Regions from separate parts of the Embleya sp. NPDC050493 genome, predicted to be linked through region 2. Evidence: predicted binding sites of a transcription regulator. Region 2 holds the regulator's gene; the other holds the start of a gene.
What was found. Region 2 encodes HspR, which represses chaperone genes until heat shock. Its sites were predicted from a motif close to TTGAGNNNNNNNNNCTCAA; they were not measured.
Positions count from the first base shown of each region.

Region 1: a site for HspR is predicted at 5,778-5,796, ahead of lon (endopeptidase La). Genes of this name have one in related genera too.

Region 1 covers NZ_JBITHP010000004.1:205,187-212,809, forward strand. The annotation lists gene ACIBM5_RS10980 (DHA2 family efflux MFS transporter permease subunit) at 1-332, opposite strand, end outside; gene ACIBM5_RS10985 (NADPH-dependent FMN reductase) at 389-1,012, opposite strand; gene ACIBM5_RS10990 (MFS transporter) at 1,278-2,528, opposite strand; gene ACIBM5_RS10995 (GNAT family N-acetyltransferase) at 2,796-3,347, opposite strand; gene ACIBM5_RS11000 (dual OB domain-containing protein) at 3,763-4,461, shown strand; gene ACIBM5_RS11005 (DUF488 family protein) at 4,458-5,072, shown strand; gene ACIBM5_RS11010 (DUF488 family protein) at 5,069-5,506, shown strand; gene lon (endopeptidase La) at 5,830-7,623, shown strand, end outside.
Region 2 covers NZ_JBITHP010000065.1:1,516-9,138, reverse strand. The annotation lists partial or broken gene ACIBM5_RS46940 (Fe-S oxidoreductase) at 1-432, opposite strand, end outside; gene clpB (ATP-dependent chaperone ClpB) at 877-3,498, opposite strand; gene ACIBM5_RS46930 (nucleoside/nucleotide kinase family protein) at 3,664-4,329, shown strand; gene ACIBM5_RS46925 (TIGR03767 family metallophosphoesterase) at 4,402-6,231, opposite strand; gene ACIBM5_RS46920 (heat shock protein transcriptional repressor HspR) at 6,375-6,848, opposite strand; gene dnaJ (molecular chaperone DnaJ) at 6,850-7,623, opposite strand, start outside.

The DNA of each region.
Region 1 (7,623 bases), on a different contig from region 2:
CAGGCCAGCCCGGCCAGTACGGAGCCGGCGGCGAAGGTGCCGATCGAGAACATGTACAGCCGCTTGGTGCCGAACCGGCCCATCGCCCAGGCGGCCACCGGGATGACGGTGGCCAGGGCCAGCGTGTACCCCGTCGCGACCCACTGGATGGTGGCCAGCGGGGCGTCGAAGTCCTGCGCGAGGTGGTTGAGCGCGACGTTGACGACGGTGACGTCGAGCACGGACATCACCGAACCGAGGACGACCACGAGGGCGATCATCGCGACGCTGCGGGAAGGGGTGGGGACGGCGGCCGCGGGCATGCTCGCGGCCGGGGCGGTGGTCGATGCCATCACGGGCTCCTGGCGTTCGGCGGGGGAATGGCTGCGGCTGCTTCGGGAGTCGGCGCTCAGACGCCGTACGGGCGGCGCACGCGCGTCGACCGGGTGGCCTCGGTCCACCAGGCGAGCTGATCGAGCATCACCTTGGCGGCGGCCTCGGTGCCCGCGACGTCGACCGGCCGACCCTCGGCGTCGAACTTCTCCCAGGCCATCGGGAAGGCGAGCCCGTCCCGGGTGGTGACCATGTGCTGCTCGGCGAAGACCAGACGCAGCTGTTCGACGGCCCGCAGGCCGCCGGAGATGCCGCCGTAGGAGACGAACCCGACCGGCTTGCCCTGCCATTCGCTGCGGAACAGGTCGATCATGTTCTTCAGCCCGGCCGGGAAGCTGTGGTTGTACTCGGGCGTGACCACCACGAACGCGTCCGCGGCGGCCAGCCGACCGCCCACCGCCGCGACCACGGCGGCGGGTTCGCTGCCCATCGGCGCCCACACGTCGGGCAGCCGGTCGTGGGCGAGGTCGATGATGTCCACCTCGAAGTCCCCGTGCTGCTCGGCCGTGGCGGCGAACCAGTTGGACACCACGGGGGCGAAACGCCCTTCGCGGGTGCTGCCGACGATGACGGCCAGCCGGAAGGGGTCGGTGTTCGGGTGGGCGCTCGTGCCTGCGGTCGTGTGCGTGGCGATGCTCATGGAAGCCCCCAAGGAGAGAAGTGCGAACTGTCGTGCGCGGCCCCGGAAGTGCTTCCTCCGAGCGCCTGGGGAAGACGCTAGAAGTTGAAGTCGACTTGAAGTCAAGCCCGGTCGCGCGCTTCGCCCCTCGCGGCGGGATCCGGGCGCGATCGCGGCGGCGGCGGCGACGAGCCCGTGCGCTGCGCCTTCCGCGCGCCGCGTCGGACGTCCGAGGGCCCGTGCGGGCGGGGTGGACGCACTCGGGGAAGGCGGGTGCGGCCGTTGATCAGGGGGTGTGCCGAGGCGCTTCGGCGGGGCCGCCGACGGTGGAGATCGTGGCGACCGTCGTGAGGGCGACGGCGCCGGCGCACAGCATGACCGTCGACGGGGACGTCGCGTCCACGACGGCTCCGCCGAGGAGCGCACCGACGGCGAAGGTGAGTTGGAAGGAGGACGTGAATACGACCATGGCGGCTTCCCGAGCCTGCGGGGCGGAGCGGGCGAACCAGGTCTGGGAGCAGGCGGGCACGGCGCCGTAGGCCAGACCCCACACCACGAGCAGGCCGATCGCGCCGGCATCCCACCGACCCAGGAGCGGGAACAGCAGCGTGGCCGCGGCGATCAGGACCGCACACGTGAGGAACGTCGCGCGCAGGCCGCGCGCCATGGTCACGCCCGCGACGAAGTTGCCGACGATGCCGGCCACGCCGAAGATCAGCAGGTAGACGCCGATCAGCCCGCGATCCACGTGGGTGACCTGCTCCAGGAACGGAGTCACGTACGTGTAGGCGCCGAAGTGCGTGATCACGATCAGGGCGGTCAGCGCGAGTGCGATCCGGATGTCGGTGCCGCGCAACAGCCCACGCAACACCGCGGCGCGGGTCACCTGAAGCGCGGGCAGCGGCGGCAGCAGTACGAGCAGCGCGATCGACACGCCCAGCGCGATGACGCCCATGACCGCGAACGAGGCGCGCCAGCCGATGTGTTCGCCCAGTTGGGTACCGGCCGGCAGGCCCAACACCGAACCGGCCGGCACAGCCGCGAAGATCACGGCGGTCGCCGTACCCACCACCTTCGCGCGCACCAACCGAGGCGCCAACCCCGCCCCGATCGACCAGAACCCGCCGATGGTGACCCCGACCAACGACCGTGCCACCAGCATCACCCAGAACGCGGGCGCGGCCGCCGCGAGGAAGTTCGCCACCGCCAGGAGCACGATCAGGGCGACCAACATCGTCCGCCGATCCAGCCGTCCGGTGCACACGGTCACCAGCGGCGCGCAGATCGCCGCCAGCAGGCCCGGCACGGTCATCAGCCACCCCGCCGTCCCGTCCGAGACGCCGAAGTCACCCCCGATCGGCGTCAACAACCCGATCGGCAGGATCTCGCTGGTCACGATCGCGAAGATCCCGAGCGACAGACACACGACGGCCGGCCAGTACTGCCGGGATTCCTGTTCCTGTTTGTGTGTTTGCTCCTGGGAAGACGGATCGGTCCGACCGGTCGTGTGCTCGGCGGATCCGGTGGTGACGGACATGACGTCCCTTTCGGCGATGCGGGTGGGTGGGACCCCGACGCGGGGTGTGTCCCAGTACAACCACCCGCACCACACCGGGTCTGGCGGTATCCCGCCGTCAACCCTTCCGCCGTGCCGTTGGCCTTCGGCCCGCTTCGGGCGTACGGCCGCTCTTACGGCAATTCGCGCCCACCACCGTCGAGTTGCACACCACCGCCACAACCGTCGATCGGCCCCACCGGCGTGGCGGCATCAGGGCCGATCGGCGGCCCGGCGTGGCGGCCCTTCCTACAGGTCGGCCGGGATCTGCGAGTACAGGACGACGTCGACCCGGCCGGCGTGCAGGCGGCCGGCGTTGCGCAGGATGCCCTCTCGATGGAGGCCGGCCTTGATTGCCGTCTTGCGCGAGGGGATGTTCCCTACGGCGGCCTTGAGTTCGAGGCGCTCGAAGCCCTGCTCGGTCAGCAGCCAGTGCCCGAGTGCGCGGGTGGCCTGGGCGGCGATCCCGCGTCCGCGCGCCCACGGAGCGATCCAATAGCCCACCTCGCTGACCAGTTCGTGCCAGTCGGTCCGCTTGAGCCCGACGGCGCCGAGGAGCCGCCCGTCGGCAGGATCGGAGATCGCGAAGTGGATGCCGTCGCCCGACTCGCGCAGGGTGTGGGCCGTTTTCGTACACCAGTCGACGGATGCCTCGACGGTGTAGGGCCGCGGCAGCGGTATCCATCGTTGGACCACCTCGTCCGCGCAGGCGGTTCGGTTGTCCTCGACATCATCGGCGCCGAACGGCCGGAGTGTGATCGAGCCTGCATGCAGGACACGTTCGGGAAAGACGTCGCTCACTGACAGGATTCGCCCCCTCGTATCAAGTCGCCCGATTCTTCCGCCTCACCGGCCGTGACGTAAGAGCCACGGGCCGAATTCACCCACTGCGCCCAACGTCCGGGCAACGCCGGAGCGCACACAACCGGATCGCACGGAGTCGCGGGACGGCTCCACGCTTCGGTGGTGAGCCTGAGCCGAGACGACGCACCCCGACGCCAACTCCCCGGTCGGCCGGCCGCCCGGTGGGCGGGGCGCGCCCCGGCCTGGTCGAACATCGCGCCTGGCTGAATGACGGACGAGGGTCGTACCCCCGGCATAGGCTTTTGGATGATCCGCTGAACTGACAATCTGTGGTGCTGGTCGTCGCTTCGGGTGAGTGCGCTGTGCTCCCTTTACACGCAGGGGAGTCAACGCATCGGATCGGGGGGTGCACGTGGAACTGACGAAGACGCTCGTGTGTCTGGCGAATTCCCGCAAGCATTCGGGTCGGTGTGTGGCGGGCATGGTCGGCGACGGCTCGGGAGAGTGGGTACGCCCGGTCAGCGCCCGCCCGGGTCACGAGGTTTCCGCTCGCGAACGACAGTACGAAGACGGAACGGAACCGAATGTCCTCGATGTCGTCTTGGTGCCGCTTCTTCGGCCGCAGCCGCACGACTTCCAGAGTGAGAACTGGCTCCTCGACCCCGGCTGCCGTTGGCAGAAGGCCGGCAGGGTCGGGTGGAGTGGATTACTGGCGCTGGAGCAGCGCCCCGGCAGGCTGTGGATCAACGGATCCAGCACCTTCCACGGCAGCAATGATCGCGTCCCGACCGAACAGGCGGTCACTCTGCCGGACTCGCTCAAGCTGATACGCGTCACCGACCTGACGTTACGGGTGCACGCCCCCGGGGCGAAGTTCGGAGATCAGCGGCCGGTTCTGCGCGCCTGCTTCTCGCATGCAGGACACGCATATATATTACGGGTGACCGATCCCAGGTACGAGCTGGAATATCTGGCCGGGTCGGAGGGGATCTACGAACTGGGCGAATCCTTCCTCACAGTGAGTCTCGGTGAACCATTCGAAGGCTACGTCTACAAATTGGCGGCAGCCATTATCGAACGAGCGAAGATCAAAGCAGGCAGCAGGTCATGACACCTCGTACAGTATTTACTGTCGGCCACTCCACGCACAGCATCTCAGATTTCCTGGGCCTGCTGCAGAAGCATGGAATCACGGCGGTCGCCGATGTGCGGTCGATGCCCGTCAGCCGATTCACGCCCCAGTTCAACCGGTACGCCGTGGAGCGCAGCCTGCTCGACGTCGATATCAAGTACGTCTTCCTGGGGAAGGAACTGGGTGCGCGCACCGATGACCCCACCTGCTATGTCGACGGACGGGTGAGGTACGACCTTCTTGCCCGGACCTCGGATTTCGTCCGCGGCATCGAACGTCTACGGAACGGTTCGCGGAGCGAGCGAATCGCCGTCATGTGCGCCGAACAAGAGCCGCTCGACTGCCATCGTTGCGTGCTCGTCGCGCGAGTCCTCGATGAGTACGAGATTACCGTCGAACACATTCATGGCGACGGGCACGTCGAGGACCACGCCTCGGCAATGCGACGCCTGATGGCCAAATTCAAACTGGATCAGGAAGATCTTTTCCGGACCGCGGCCATGCGCCTCCAAGAAGCTCTCGACCGTCAGGAACGACGGATCGCGTATGTCAACGAGGAACTTCGCATCGACGGGACGCCGGAAACATGAAACTGTACACAATCGGGTTCACGAAGAAGTCTGCCGAGAAGTTCTTCGGGCTATTGCGTGAAGCCGGAGTGACGGCGCTGGTCGATGTTCGACTCAACAATGTCTCGCAGCTGTCCGGTTTCGCCAAGCGTGATGATCTGAGGTACTTCCTGGGTGAGATCTGCGGTGCGCAGTACAGCCATCGCACCGAGCTGGCCCCGACCCAGGACATGCTCGACGCCTACAAGAAGCAGGGCGTCGGCTGGGCGGCCTACGAAGAACGTTTCCTCGAATTGATGAAGGTTCGTCGGATCGAGGACGTCATCCGGCGGGAAGCGCTCGACAACGCGGTTCTGCTCTGCAGTGAGGAAGATGCGCGGCATTGTCACCGCCGGCTGGTCGCGGAATATCTCGCACAGCATTGGGATGACGTCGCGATCGAGCACCTGGCCTGAGCGCCGGCGCGCTGCGGCCGTGCGCGTCCTCCGACCGTTGCACGCGGCCGGCCGCTCCGGGACGACGAAGCGGTGGAGCCCGCGGGACGGTTCGCGTGCGGTAACGCGGGTCCACCCTGACCCATGCGCCACCCGATGCCGTCTCCGACCCATGCGCCACCCGATGCGCCCCCCCCACCGACCCATGCGGCCTTCACGGCCACGGGAACGACTTCGCTCACGGCGAACAGGGACTCGGGAGGGTGGGGGAACAAAGAGGGGCTCTTGTTTCTTGAGTCAGTGCAGCGCAACTTTTTCGACTGTGGCTACCTGAGGGGCATGACATGAGCGAGACCATCGGGACCCTGACCCTGCCGGTTCTTCCGCTGGACGACGTGGTCGTCCTCCCCGGCATGGTGGTCCCGCTCGAACTCGATGACGCGGAGACCCGAGCCGCCGTGGATGCCGCGCGGGCCGCCGCGGGGCGGTCCGGTGGACCCGGCATCCGTAGTGAGAGCAAGGCGCGGGTGCTGCTTGTTCCGCGCGACGACGGTCAGTACCCGGCGGTGGGCACGCTCGGCGTGATCGAGCAGGTCGGGCGGCTGCCCGGGGGTGAGTCGGTCGTGGTGGTGCGCGGCGAGGGCCGGGTGCGGATCGGCAGCGGTACCACCGGGCCCGGCGCGGCGCTGTGGGTCGAGGCGACCCGGGTGGCCGACGCCGAGACGGACGAGCACACCGACGAGCTGGCCCGGGAGTACAAGGCCCTGGTCACCACCGTGCTGGGCAAGCGCGGTGCGTGGCAGGTGGTCGACCACGTACAGGCCCTGGAGGACCCCAGTGACCTGGCGGACAACTCCGGCTACGCCCCCTACCTGACGCTCCAGCAGAAGATCGAGGTGCTCCAGACCGTCGACGTCCGGGAGCGGCTGACCAAGGTCGTCGGCTGGACCCGGGACCACCTCGCCGAGCTGGACGTGGCCGAGACGATCCGCAAGGACGTCCAGGAGGGGATGGACAAGCAGCAGCGCGAGTTCCTGCTCAAGCAGCAGCTGGCCGCGGTGCGCAAGGAGCTCAACGAGCTCAACGGCACCCCGGACAGCGAGGAGGAGGACTACCGGGCCCGGGTCGAGGCGGCGAATCTGCCGGAGAAGGTGCTGGCCGCCGCGCTCAAGGAGGTCGACAAGCTGGAGCACGCCTCCGACGCGTCGCCCGAGGGCGGCTGGATCCGCACCTGGCTGGACACCGTCCTGGAGATGCCCTGGAACGACCGCAGCGAGGACGCGTACGACATCGCCGAAGCACGCGCGATCCTGGACGCGGACCACTCCGGCCTGGTCGACGTCAAGGAGCGCATCGTCGAGTACCTGGCGGTTCGCAAGCGCCGCGAGGAGCGCGGGCTCGGTGTGGTCGGCGGTCGCCGTTCCGGCGCGGTGCTGGCCCTGGTCGGCCCGCCCGGGGTCGGCAAGACCTCGCTCGGCGAGTCGGTGGCCCGCGCGATGGGACGCTCGTTCGTCCGGGTCGCGCTCGGCGGTGTGCGGGACGAGGCCGAGATCCGCGGCCACCGCCGCACCTACGTCGGCGCGCTGCCCGGCCGGATCGTCCGGGCGATCAAGGAGGCGGGCAGCATGAACCCCGTCGTCCTGCTCGACGAGATCGACAAGGTCGGCTCGGACTACCGGGGCGACCCGACCGCGGCCCTGCTCGAAGTGCTCGACCCGGCGCAGAACCACACCTTCCGCGACCACTACCTGGAGGTCGAACTCGACCTGTCCGACGTGGTGTTCCTGGCCACGGCCAACGTCCTGGAGACGATTCCCGAGCCGCTGCTGGACCGGATGGAACTGGTTCGCCTCGACGGCTACACCGAGGACGAGAAGGTCGTCATCGCCCGGGACCACCTGATCAAGCGTCAGCTGGACAAGGCGGGCCTGGACGACACCGAGGTGTCCTTCACCGAGGAGGCACTGCGGCTGCTGGCGGGCGAGTACACCCGCGAGGCGGGCGTGCGCACCCTGGAGCGGTCGATCGCCCGCGTGCTGCGCAAGGTCGCGGCCCGGCAGGCGCTGGACGCCGAGGCGCACCCGCTGCCGATCACGGTGGACGCCGGCGACCTGCGCGACTACCTCGGCCGACCCCGG
Region 2 (7,623 bases):
GAACCGCGACTTGCGGCCCGGGCGCGAGGGCAGACTCAGCTGCCGGATGACCATCAGCACCACGATGCCCACGAATGTGGCCAGTGCGATGAACTCGGTGAAGAGTTCGTACGGCAACCAGTCGCCGATGAGCGGGAACACCCAGTGGGCGTCGAAGAGTTGGACGATCGCGGTGACGATGGTCAGGCCGAGGGTCAGGAAGCCGACGGCCACGAACCAGTGGGCCACGCCGACGACGCCCCACTTGAGCATGCGGGTGTGGCCGAGGAACTCCCGGCCGAGGGTCGCGGTGCGCTGCGCGGGCTGTCCGGTTCGGCTGCCGTCCGGCTGACCGACCTGGACGAAACGGTAGATGTGTGCGACGGCGCGCGCCGCGAGCGCGGCGCCGACCACCAAGGTGACCAGCGAGATCACGATCGCTGCGAGCTGCATGGGTGTTCGGCTCCTCCGGTGGGACGTCCCTTCCGGGGCGTGTATCGGCCGACAGCGTACGGCCGTGCGGGCATCTTACCCACTGGTAACTTATCCACTGCGTCGATGATATCCGTCACGCTGGACGCTACCGGCTTTGCAGCTTTTGTCCGGTTGATCCGACCCTAGGTGATCTTGTCTTACCACTCGTGTCGCCCGACCACCACGCCGAAGCTCACCGAGCTCCCAAAGCCCGGGCACCGAACCACCGAGCACCGGAGCACCAAAGCACCGGACCGACAAGCCGAACCACCGAGCTCCGAATCACCAACGCACCGGACCCACAAGCCGAAGCACCGAGCACCAAAGCACCGAACAGCCACCGAAGCGCCGACCCCCGAACCACCGACCCCCGAACCACCAAAGCGCCGGAACCCGCAACGGGTCCCGGCGCCATGACGTCGATCAGACCGTCTTCGCCGCCTCCTGCTTCCGCGGTTGCACGACCAGGGTGTCGCTCGCCCCGTCCAGGTCGACCAGGACCGTGTCCCCGTCGCCGACCTCGCCCGCGAGCAGCGCCCGGGCCAGCTTGTCGCCGATCGCGGTCTGGATCAGCCGGCGCAGCGGCCGCGCGCCGTACGCCGGGTCGTATCCGGTCAGCGCGAGCCATTCGCGGGCCGCGTCGGTCACCGTCAGGGTGATCCGGCGGTCCTTGAGCCGGGCGCCGAGCCGGTCGACCTGGAGTCCGACGATGTGCGCGAGTTCCGCCGTACCGAGCGCGTCGAAGAGCACGATGTCGTCGAGCCGGTTGAGGAACTCGGGCTTGAACGCGTTGCGCACGACGTCCATCACCATGTTCTGCTGCTGTTCGCGCGACAGCGCCGGGTCGACCAGGTACTGCGACCCCAGGTTCGAGGTCAGGATCAGCACCACGTTGCGGAAGTCCACCGTGCGGCCCTGGCCGTCGGTCAGCCGTCCGTCGTCGAGCACCTGGAGCAGGACGTCGAAGACCTCGGGGTGGGCCTTCTCCACCTCGTCCAGCAGCACGACCGAGTACGGCCGACGGCGCACCGCCTCGGTCAGCTGGCCGCCCTCCTCGTAGCCCACGTAGCCGGGCGGCGCACCGACCAGGCGGGCGACCGAGTGCTTCTCCGCGTACTCCGACATGTCGATCCGCACCATCGCGCGCTCGTCGTCGAAGAGGAAGTCGGCGAGCGACTTGGCCAGCTCGGTCTTGCCCACGCCGGTCGGGCCCAGGAACAGGAACGAGCCGGTCGGGCGGTCCGGGTCGGCGATTCCGGAGCGGGCCCGGCGAACCGCGTCGGACACCGTCGCCACGGCGGCCTTCTGGCCGATCAGTCGGCGACCCAGCTCGTCCTCCATCCGCAGCAGCTTGCCGCGCTCTCCTTCGAGCAGTCGGCCCGAGGGGATGCCGGTCCAGGACGAGACCACGTCGGCCACGTCGTCCGGGCCGACCTCCTCCTTGACCATCGCGGTGCCGTCCGTGCCCCGGTCCCCCTCGGTCGCCGCGGCCTCGGCCAGCTCGCGCTCCAGGGTCGGGATCTGCCCGTACATCAGCTTGGAGGCGGTCTCGAAGTCGCCGTCCCGCTGGGCCCGCTCGGCCTCGCCGCGGGCGGCGTCCAGGCGCTCCTTGAGTTCACCGACCCGGTTCAGGCCGGCCTTCTCCTGCTGCCACCGCGCGGTCAGGCCGCTGAGCTGCTCCTGCTTGTCCGCGAGGTCCTTGCGCAGCCGCTCCAGCCGATCCCGGCTGGCCGCGTCGGTCTCCTTGGCCAGCGCCATCTCCTCCATCCGCAGCCGGTCGACCGAGCGCTGCAGCTCGTCGATCTCGACGGGGGAGGAGTCGATCTCCATGCGCAGCCGCGAGGCCGCCTCGTCGACCAGGTCGATCGCCTTGTCGGGAAGGAAGCGCGCGGTGATGTAGCGGTCGGAGAGGGTGGCCGCGGCGACCAGGGCGGAGTCGGCGATCTGCACCTTGTGGTGTGCCTCGTACCGGCTCTTGAGTCCGCGCAGGATCGCGATGGTGTCCTCGACGCTGGGCTCGCCCACGAACACCTGCTGGAACCGGCGCTCCAGCGCGGGGTCCTTCTCGATGTGCTTGCGGTACTCGTCCAGCGTGGTCGCGCCGACCAGGCGCAGTTCGCCGCGCGCGAGCATCGGCTTGAGCATGTTGCCCGCGTCCATCGAACTGTCGCCGGTGGCACCGGCGCCCACCACGGTGTGCAGCTCGTCGATGAAGGTGACGACCTGGCCTTCGCTGGACTTGATCTCGTTCAGCACCGCCTTGAGCCGTTCCTCGAACTCGCCGCGGTACTTCGCGCCCGCGACCATCGCACCGAGGTCGAGCGCGATCAGTCGCTTGTCGCGCAGCGACTCGGGCACGTCGCCGGCCACGATCCGGCGGGCCAGGCCCTCCACGACGGCGGTCTTGCCGACGCCGGGTTCACCGATCAGTACCGGGTTGTTCTTGGTCCGGCGGGACAACACCTGGACCACCCGGCGGATCTCCGAGTCGCGGCCGATGACCGGGTCGAGCTTGCCGTTGCGGGCCTCCTCGGTCAGGTCGCGACCGTACTTCTCCAGTGCCTGGTAGGTGCTCTCCGGGTCCTGCGAGGTGACCCGGGCGCTGCCGCGCACCGCCTTGAAGGAGTCGAGCAGTGCCTGCGGGGTGGCGCCCGCCTCGCGCAGCGCGTCGGCGACCGGACCGGAGCGGCCGGATGCGAGGCCGACCAGGACGTGCTCGGTGGACACGAAGGTGTCGCCGAGCTTGTCGGCCTGCTTCTCCGCCTCGTCCAGCGCGAGCATCGTCTCGCGGGCGAGCTGCGGTGCGGCCACCGTCGATCCGGACGCGCTCGGCAGGCGATCCGCGATCTGGCCCGCCGCGACCTTCAGGAGCGGCACGTCCACACCGGCCGCGCCGAGCAGCGGGACCGCGATCCCCTCGGGCTGTTCGAGCAGGGCGAGCAGCAGATGCGCGGGCTCCACCTGGGGGTGTCCCGCCGCGGAAGCCTTGCGGATGGCGACCGAAAGGGCCTCTTGGGCCTTGGTGGTGAGCTTCTGTGCATCCATGTGAGGTGTGCGACTCCTTCGCTTCGGGCACGCGCTGTCACGGCCATCATCCCGTCCGTGCCGCGTGTCCACCGCACCCGAACGGTTCTTTGACTGTGAGAACCACAACTAAGTTGAGTCTATTCCACTCAACCGTGTGTCGCTGCGGATGCCTAGACTGCGGACATGCCAGATGTGTCCGGTGCCCTCGAAACGCTCGACGCGCTTGCGGATGCGGCTGTACGGCTGATTCCGGCGGCGCCCGACGCCGACCGTGTCGTGCTCGGCCTCGCCGGTCCACCGGGCGCCGGCAAGTCCACCCTCGCCGGTCGCCTGGTGCGCGCGATCGAGCAGCGGGTCGGCGTCGGCACCGCCGCCTACGTGCCACTCGACGGCTTCCACCTGTCGAACGCGCAGCTCAAGCGGATCGGCCGGTTGCACCGCAAGGGCGCGGTGGACACCTTCGACGTGTGGGGCTACGCGACCACGCTGGCGCGCGTGGTGCACGAGGTGGACCGGGACGTGTACGTGCCGGACTACGACCGCACGCTGCACGAGCCGGTGGCCGCTCGGCACGTGATCCGACCCGGCACCCGGATCGTGGTGACCGAGGGCAACTACCTTGCGCTGGACGCCCCCGGCTGGACCGACGCCTACTGCCTGATGACCGAGGTCTGGTACGTGCACGCCTCGGACCGGGTCCGCGACGAGCGGTTGACCAGGCGCCAGCGCCGGGGCGGGCGCAGCCCCGGCGAGGCGATGGCCTGGGTCGCGGGCAGCGATCGGCCCAACGGCGAACTGGTCAAGCGCTCCAAATCCCGCTGCGCGCGGGTGGTGACGGTGGTGTGGTGAGCCCCCGCCCGCACCGGCCGGCTGCGCGCAACGACCCGGCCGGCCGACCGCGGCGCCCGGGCCGGAAAGGCCCTAGGTGAGCCAGGCCGGCGTCGGCACCAGCAGTTCCACGTTGCGGTCCTCCAGTCGACCGCGGCGGCCGTCCACCTTGGGGTCGGGGCGGTCGCGCTCCTGCCAGTCGTTGCCCGCGAGTTCTCGGGCGAGTGCGGCCAGGGCGACCGGGTCGTCCAGCTTGCCGCCGTTGGACTCCGGCCCGGCGGAGTCGACGATGGTGCCGTAGATGGAGAGCGTGCCGTTCTTGTTGTCGCCGATCTCCACGATCCGCGCCTGCGACGGCCAGTCGATGTGCGACGCGGTGTTGATCTCCCAGAAGCCGCCGGGGACGGCGCTGCCGGCCGGTCGCGGGTAGGGCTTCACGTTGTTGTCGTGGGTGTGCCCGTTGACCCACAGCACCACGTTCGGGAAGCGCAGCAGCAGCGCCAGCACCTGCGGGCCCAGGATTCGCGCGGGTTGCCCCGAGGGCACCGTCTTGTTCACCAGCGTGTCGATCGTGTGGTGGCTGAACAGCACGAACAGCATGTCCTTACCGGTGCCCTGGACCACCTTGCCCTGCTCGTCCAGGTAGCTGGAACTGCCCTTGACCAGGTGGTCCTGGAGCCAGGCGAACTGGGTCGGGTCCAGGCAGCCGGAATCCAGGCCGTACTGGTTCACCGTGTCCAGGACCAGGCAGCGCACCCGCCCCTGGTCGAAGCTGTAGTACGCGGTCTTGGCGTCCAGGTTCGCCTGGGTGAAGCCGTGGCCCTTGGGCAGGCCGGTGGTGTTGAAGTGCTCCTTGATCGTCTCCGCGCGGTCGATCAGCCGGCGGTCCGGGTCGGGGGTGACCTTGCGCTTGGGGCCCGCCAGCAGCGCGGCGAGCGCGTCCGGCTTGCCGTTCTGCAGCCCGAGCGCGAGCGAGACGATGGTCTGACCCGCCGATATGTCGAGCACCTTCTCGTCGCCGACCGCTACCTTGGCCAGCAACTCGGTGACCGGCAGGTTGCCCTGGACCAGGCCGTCGTGGTTGCCGTACGCGGTGTACCAGGGGGTCTTCAGGCCGGTCGCCTCGAACGGACGCCGGCATGCGTCGAGCAGGCCCGGCACGGTGGGGAAGCCGTAGTCGCGCCGGGGCACGTCGTCCTTCTGCCCGGCCGGTGTGCCGTCCGGATGCCAGTAGCGCTCGTGGTACGCGACCGCGTCCATCGGGCCCTCGTACTTGTTCCGGTCGCCCGAGTCCGGGGTGATCTTCTTGCCGCCGTCCAGCACGTCGATGTACCAGCGCAGCTCGTTGAACTGGATGTTGTCGGTGTTGTCGCCCGTGCATATGGTGAAGGCCAGCGGTTGGCCGAGGGCCGGGCCCTTGCCGATCCGGTTCAGCGACCGCACCATCGCCTCGGCGATCTGTGCGGTCAGCACCTCCTGCGGGCGGTGCGACGACTGGAACGGCAGCAGCTTCGCGAACGGCTGGTCCTTGTCGCTGTGCCGGTCCAGGAAGTCCACCCGCGCGGTCGACTGCGAGTCCTGGATGTGTATGTCCGTCAACTGGGTGAAGGCGACCAGCGGTTGGCTTTTGGCCTTGATGCCGGGTCCGGCACCGGGGGCCAACTCGGCGCGCAGCAGGTGCGGTTCGCCGGGACCGGCGACCACCTTGCGGTAGCCGCCCGCGCCGGGCGGGCCGAGCACCAGGGTGCGCTCCAGCGTGGTGCCGGCCGGGCCGGTGGGGCCGCCCGCGGTCGGGGCGCCGGACTTGGGCGCATCGCTCGACTTCTTGTCCGGCTCGTCCTTGGCGTCGGTGCACGCCGCCGCTCCGAGCAGTGCCGCACTCGCGGCCGAGTACTTCAGGACGTCCCGACGATTCGGCTTCATGCGGCGACCCTACTGACGCGTATCGAGCGGCATCAAGGAATGCTCGCGAGCGGGCCGCAGCCCGCCGCACGCACGAACGAGGGGCGCGGCCGAAGCCACGCCCCCGGTGTATCCCCGGCCGGTCGGTGCCGCCGGCCCGTCGGTCAGTCGGTACGCCCGCGCCTGGGCTTCCAGACCACGAGCGCGGTGCCCGCCTGCGGCCGGACCGGGACCAGGTCGCGCCGGTAGGACGCGTGAACGGCCGCCTCGCGGCGGGCGCTCGCGTCCGTCGCCTCGTGCAGCGCGTGCTCCAACTCGGCCACGCGCATGTGCAGCGCGAGCACCTGGTTCTCCAGCTCCAGGATGCGCTTGATCCCGGCGAGGTTGATGCCGGCCTCCTGGGAGAGCCGCTGCACCTCGCGCAACTGCACGATGTCGCGGGCGGAATAGCGCCGCCCGCGACCGGCCGTGCGGTCCGGCGAGACCAGGCCGAGTCGGTCGTATTGGCGCAGCGTCTGCGGATGCAGGCCGGACAGCTGTGCGGCCACCGAGATCACGTAGACCGGAGAGGTCTCGTCGATCTCGTAGCCACGCCGCCCGCCGATGCCGCCGTCGCCGCCCAAGCCGCCCGGTCGCATGTCATGCCCCCTTCGCCGCGTCCAACAGATCGGCTCGGGGATCGTGCGCGACGGTCGCCTCGCGGAACGCCTCCAGCGCCTCGCGCGCCTTGTCGTTCAGCTGCTGCGGGACCGTCACCTCGATGGTGACCAGGAGGTCGCCCCGAGTGCCGTCCTTGCGTGCCGCACCACGCCCGCGGACGCGCAGTGTCCGGCCGTTGCCCGTGCCCGCGGGGAGCTTGAGCGTGACCGGGACGCCGCCCAGGGTGGGCACGGTGACCTCCGCCCCGAGCGCGGCCTCCGGGAAGGTGACCGGCACGGTGACGGTGAGGTTGTCGCCCTTGCGACCGAATACGGCGTGCGCCTTGACGTGTACCACGACGTAGAGGTCGCCGGAGGGGCCGCCGCGCTCGCCGGGAGCCCCCTTGCCCTTGAGCCGGATCCGCTGGCCGTCCTGGACCCCGGCCGGGATCCGCACCTGCATCGTGCGCGAACTCTTGGCCCGGCCACTGCCGTTGCACACGATGCACGGGTCGTCCACCAGCAGTCCGCGGCCCTTGCAGTCCCGGCACGGCTCGGAGAAGCCGAAGCCGCCCTGCGGTCGACTCACGTTGCCGGAGCCCGCGCAGGTCGGACACATCCGCGGGGTGGTGCCCGCGGCCGCGCCCGTGCCGTTGCAGTGCCGACACGCCTCGGAACTGGTCAGTCGGATCGGTACGGTCGCACCGTCGACCGCGTCCGCGAAGCCGAGGGTGACCTCGGACTCCACGTCCGAGCCGCGCCGCGGCTGCTGGCG